Regions from separate parts of the Corynebacterium auriscanis genome, predicted to be linked through region 1. Evidence: predicted binding sites of a transcription regulator. Region 1 holds the regulator's gene; the other holds the start of a gene.
The links. Region 1 encodes LexA, which represses DNA repair genes until DNA is damaged. Its sites were predicted from a motif close to CGAACANNTGTTCG; they were not measured.

Region 1 (3,076 bases):
ATCGGGGTGATGGCCGCTACCCGTGTTTATTCTTCTGCTGCCTATTGGGTGGCGGCGACCTTCGCAATCATCTTGGCCTTCATTCCTAAATTCGGCGCCGTGATCCTGACGATTCCAGCCGGAGTTCTTGGCGGGGCAACGATCGTGCTCTACGGCATGATCGGTCTGCTGGGAGTGCGTATTTGGCAGGATAACAAGGTGAAGCTGACTGACCCCGTGAACCTGACGGCAGCGGCTGTAGCGCTCGTTGCAGGCATCGGCAACCTTACCCTCAATGTGGGCTCTATCGCGCTGGAGGGAATTGCATGGGGTTCGGTGGGGATCATCGTGGCCTACCCAGCGATGCGTTGGCTCTACGACCATGTGGGTGAGGGGCAACAAAGTAGACAGCTTGACTAGGTGCCAGGCTGGGCAAAGACCACGTCGATTCCCGAATCTTTGAGCGCCTGTACGTAAGTATCGGGCGCCCCGGGATCAGTCACGAGCATTGATAAATCGTCAATGGAGGCAAAACTGACCAGGTAGTCCAAGCCGAACTTTGAGGAATCGCATAGGGCGACGACACGGTCGGCATTGGTGACCATGCAGCGCTTGATTGCTCCCTCCGCGGCGTCGGGAGTAGAAAGCCCATGTGCCATGGTGAGTGCGTTTGTACCGATGAAAGCGACATCCGCGTGAAGCACACCCAGTTGTCGGGTGGCGATGGGACCAACGACGGCACGGGATTGAGGGCGCACGTCACCGCCGATAAGCAAAATGTCAATGGAGGGCGTGTTTGCCAATCGGTAGGCAATGTGGAGGGAGTTGGTGATCACCCGCAGTGGGGGAAAGTGCGTGGTAGCCCCGCTGTTGGGGGTGGGCGATGAGTGATCCCGGCGGGACTCTGCCTGGCCGGGAGAGATTCCGTCACCGTCTGCGTCGATCAGATGGGGGGCGTTGCCCCTGACAGACTGTTCGGCTAGGTAGTCGGCCAGCACGCCCGTGGTTGTGCCGGCATCGAGAAAAATAGTCGAACCGGGTTTAGGCAGATGCTGTGCGGCTTCTCGGCCGATGGCCAGTTTGGCCTGAATACTAGCTTTCGAGCGGGTTTCCACACTGGTGTATTCAGTGTGGTACTTAGGCACGGGTACGGCCCCGCCGTGTACGCGATAAAGCAGCCCGCTGTCATTGAGGGCGGCGAGGTCGCGACGAATAGTTTCGGCCGTTACGCGAAAACGATCGGCAAGTTCGTTGACTGTGACTCGACCTTGCACCGCGGCGAGGGAGACAATCTGTCGTCTGCGTTCGGTGGATTGCACTCCTGTCGCTCCTTGCTGGGAATATGCCGACTACTTTTGGCCTGTCGAACAAATTCTAGCGAGGTAGTTGAACCCCGGGCGTGAGTGCCGGGGAACGGGGGTGGCGAGTGTTAGATTTTGCGGAGCACGGCGACAACTTTGCCAAGTATTTGGGAGTGCTCGGCTGGGATTGGCTCGAACAGATCGTTGTGGGGGAGCAGCCACAGTCCCTCAGAATCTTTGTGGAATTCCTTCACGGTCGCTTCGCCATCAATCATCGCTGCAACGAAGTCACCAAAGTCAGCGGTGGACTGGGAACGTACAGCGACCCAGTCACCGTTGAGAATGCCCGCATCCCGCATGGAATCGCCGACAACCTGGAGCAGGAAGAGTTCTCCGCCCCCCACCAACTCACCCGGAAGTGGAAAGTGAGCTTCCACGTTTTGCTCCGCGAGGATGGGGTTGCCAGCAGCAATCTGCCCGACAACGGGGACGTAGGTCGCCTCAGGCAGGTTTTCATCACCTTCAGAGCGAGGTTGACGGCCGGGTTTGCGCCCTGGGGTCTTCTTGCCACGCTTTTCATATTCACGAACGTCTACGGCGCGCGGTTTCTTATCCTCACGTCGCAGGTAACCGGCTTCCTCAAGCAAATTGAGGTGGTAGGAGACCGACGAGGTTGACTGCAGGCCGACTGCATCGGCGATTTCACGAATACTTGGGGGATATCCGCGCAAGCTCTTTGAATTTTGAATGACCTCTAGAATGCGACGCTGGCGCTCCGTGGGTTGCTTCCGCCCCTGAGCCTTTTCGGCCCTACGATCGGCATCGGATTTTTTGGGCCGTCCGCGACGCGGTGGCGTGCTGGAGTTGGGCAATGGGGTGGGGGGCGTAATGGGTGAATTATCGGTGGACTTTGGGTTCGCAGATCGGGGTTTCTGGCTGCCGGCGGGCGACATGGGGGCTCCTAACTTTGATGACTCATCGATTCTTACACTACCGCAGTTGCGGACAGTTTTGGCATAGGTGTTCGAAAAATGTTCGAAAAAACACTCGACAACAATCGAACAACCGTGCTAGCGTGTGAATTGTCGTCATAATAGAACAGAAGAGCGAAAATGTGGTTGTTCGAGGCTGGGTTGTCGTCCCTGGTTCGTAATGTGACGATCGCAAGCTTTCAGCCGGGTTACCCGGCGGGCTATGGGCAACCGGAGCACTCTTCGGAGCGCTTCCGTTTATTTGGCTAGTAAGAACACTAAGAAAGAGGTTATGACATGTCCACTCCGGTTATTTTTTCCCGTCGTCCCCTAGCAGACCTGAACAATCAGCAACGGGGGTATGCGATCGTGGAAGGTCGCCGCGTACCGCGCACCGCAGGAGTGCGGCGACCTCACACCGTTAAACCCCAGTGGGAGCAAGAGGATTCTCGTGGAGGTTCGAACACGCGTTTCGCCGGTCCAGTATTGGAACGGGCACCCCGTAGCGTGGCGAGCGGTCATATCTTAGCCACCTCTCATTGTCGAACGCATTCGAAGCGATTGGGTTTGCTCGAACGTATTCGTCGCCGCACCTTGGCTATAGTGTCATCTCCGGGCGGAGTTATCATTTCCACCTCGGCTATTTTCCTTTCCATTACCTTGGCGCCGGTGGTAGCCGAAGAGCCCGTGCAATTGTCGGGAACAGCTCCAGCGCAAATAGCACAGATGAAGTAATTCAGGGGCGAGTCATAGAGAGTAGGAAAACCGCGGGGCGGGGGCTTTCAGCAGCCAAAGGTTCCGCGTTTTTCCGGCCCACTGTTCTGG
Region 2 (3,076 bases), 370 kb from region 1:
GATGGTCGGCCAGTACTTCTTAGAGCGATACTTCTCCCGCGGTTCGTCGCGGCAGCTCACCGGGCGCCAGTTAGCTGCTTTAGCCGACGCCGAAGGCATCCCACCACGCAATGTCACGGTGGACGGCGCCAATGGAAGCGTGGGAACGAGGTAATGGCGATGACGGGCAAGCACGAGGGGGCGTCAACACCCCAAAAGACCAACCAAGAGAAAGCGGAACTGAGCGTGAATGGAGATAGTAGTGCGGGTGCGGCCAGCCGTGCGGGCGAGTCCCCGATGATCAATATCCGTAACCTGTGGAAGCGTTACGGGCGCATCGAGGTACTCAAGGGCATCGATCTGCAGGTACCCACGGGGACGGTGACGTGCCTCATCGGTCCAAGTGGTTCCGGCAAGTCCACGTTGCTGCGGTGCGTTAATCACCTGGAAAAGCCCACGGCCGGTCGCATTGAAGTCGACGGCGAATTGATCGGCTACCGCGAGAAGAACGGCACGCTATACGAGATTTCCGAGAAGGACGCCGCGAAACAGCGCGTTGATATCGGTATGGTGTTCCAGCACTTCAACCTTTTCACGCACCGGACCGTGCTGGAGAACATCATCGAGGCACCCATGCAGGTGAGGGGCGAATCCCGCGAGACTGCGGAGGCCTACGCACGGCAGCTGCTGGAGCGCGTGGGGTTGGCACACAAAGCAGAGGCGTACCCCGTGCAGCTTTCCGGCGGTCAGCAGCAGCGCGTGGCGATTGCGCGTGCGCTGGCGATGCGACCGAAGTTGATGCTCTTTGACGAACCCACGAGCGCCCTGGACCCCGAGCTCGTAGGCGAGGTGCTGGGAGTGATGCGGGACCTAGCCAACGACGGCATGACGATGCTGGTAGTGACCCACGAGATGGGCTTCGCCCGCGAAGTCGCCGACACGGTAGCGTTCATGGATGCCGGTGTAATTCAGGAGATCGGCCCGGCTACGGAAGTCATCGGCAACCCCCAAAACCGGCGCACGCAGGAATTCCTGTCTAGCATTCTGTAGGTTTTTTGAGGGGGCCCAGGTGACGGGCCGGCTGGGTGCGCGGCCGGCGGGTAGGGTGTTTTTGGGGGTGGCCGGCTGGGTTGCGTGGCCAATGGGCAGAGTTCGCGGCCAGTCGGTAGGGTATTCAGCCCGTGGGTAGTTTTTTTTGGGGGCACCCTCGCAGCTCGTTTCACACCCTCGCAGCTCGCTTCACACCACTGCGGCTCGTTTCACACCACTGCGGCTCGTTTCAATACCCTCTGCTCCCAATTCCCCGCACCTTAAAAATGTCTAAAAAAGTTTCGCCGGGCTATTGACGTAAGGCGAATGGGTGTTCTAAAATATGGTTAGTTTAAGAAAAGGGCGAACCATCAGGGGAAATGATGTTTCAAGGGGAACCACACGACCACCAACCTCACAACAACCACGAACTACCGGCAGAACAAGCTGCTGACGGCTTTAATCCACACGATCACCCAGAATCGAATGGAACCGCCTGCTCCCCTGCTGACGTGGGAAAACCTACCGAAAACGGTGGCAACCAACCAGAACCACACAAGGAATTAGAACAGCAATACGAATTAGATATCGACTGCCCCCGCACCGCCGAGGACGCTCCCGAATGCTCTTGTGAACCGTCTTGGAGAGTGTTGGATCCAAAAGATCCGCTGAGTCAGACCTTCGTGCAGATCAACAAGCTGCACCTCCAAGCCGTACGGATGGCCTGCCCCAGTGAGGACGACTACATTCCTGACCACAACACCCGCATCTACTCGCGCGCCGGCCTGACAAACTACCGCGCCGACCAGCTCGCGACCATCGGCCTTACCCTGCGGCACTTCCCCCTCGTTGCCGCGATGTTCGACGAGGGAGCCTTCTGCCTTCAACTCATGCACCGCATCTGCGAACACCTTGAAGTTGTACGCGCCGAGCGCCGCCACCTCATCGACGCCGCCACGGTTGAACTACTTCAACCCACCCGTAGGGATCAAGCAATGCGCACGCTGCGATGGATTGACCTCAAACTCACCGAACTCATCGATGAGCTGGACCCCATTTCGCGCCCCATTCCCGAAGAGGATCCAGACAAGGACGCTCCAACCCCCGCGGACGACTATGAAAGTGGCGCGGGCAGCTTTCACGTGGACGACCGCAGTGAACACAACACCACTTTCACCTTCACAGTGGGCAAACTCGAGGGCATCGAAATCTCGCGTGCCGTACGCAATGCCGCCAAAGTTCACGGAATCACCCAAGGAGCTGCGCTGCTGGAGCTCATCCGAGGCAACATCGACGCCGAGGTGGTGCTTCACCTATTCCAGAACACGGGTGGGCTCCCACTCGATAAGGTATTCGGCGAAGGCCACTGGTTGGCAAACGCGGCCAGCCAGCACTGGCTGACCCGCATTACGCACCTCGCGGGGGCCGGGGAGGCGTCGAATGAGAGCTACCACCCCACCGCCACCGTGAAAGCCAACGTGATCGGCAGAGACGCACACTGCCGATTCCCCGGCTGCGACGTTCCGGCACATAGATGCCAGGTTGACCACGTGAAACGATACGATCACGACAACCCAACCGACGGAGGACCGACGGCTACCGCGAACTTACATCTACTCTGTGGCAAGCATCACCGACTAAAGACAGCGGGCAACTGGGATGTAACCATCCACAGTGATGCTTCCGAGACCTGGACCAGCCACGGCGACGGGCACGTCATAGTAACCACACCCGATGGGCCACTGGGCCGGCCGACCTTTAAACACCGTGCAGTCGAACGGGTCCGGGTGACGAATGAATACAACACACAGAGACTGCGCAATAAAGCAATGCGAAAGAAAGCAATGCAGGAAGGGGCGGGTTAGGGTTGCACCTCCACATGCCACGGCACTCGCGGGCGGCCTGCGTCGTCCTGGACTTGCCGCAGCAGGGGTTCTGCCGGAGGTTTCTCGTCGTACGTTGTCAACAACTGGGCGAAAAGCATGGTTACGTGAGACAGCGACCCCAGCTCGTTATGCGTGACGACCACGCGAATTGTGGCAGGCTCGGCTTGGGCGGAATCATCGGA

Region 2: the regulator LexA is predicted to act here: its motif matches at 1,333-1,346, upstream of CAURIC_RS04255 (HNH endonuclease signature motif containing protein).

The regions. Positions count from the first base shown of each region.
Region 1 covers NZ_CP047046.1:1,389,326-1,392,401, reverse strand. Annotated here, with positions in the region: gene CAURIC_RS05850 (uracil-xanthine permease family protein) at 1-399, shown strand, start outside; gene CAURIC_RS05845 (DeoR/GlpR family DNA-binding transcription regulator) at 396-1,298, opposite strand; gene lexA (transcriptional repressor LexA) at 1,409-2,233, opposite strand; gene CAURIC_RS05835 (hypothetical protein) at 2,549-2,986, shown strand.
Region 2 covers NZ_CP047046.1:1,018,471-1,021,546, reverse strand. Annotated here, with positions in the region: gene CAURIC_RS04265 (amino acid ABC transporter permease) at 1-154, shown strand, start outside; gene CAURIC_RS04260 (amino acid ABC transporter ATP-binding protein) at 277-1,029, shown strand; gene CAURIC_RS04255 (HNH endonuclease signature motif containing protein) at 1,389-2,873, shown strand; gene CAURIC_RS04250 (hypothetical protein) at 2,870-3,076, opposite strand, start outside.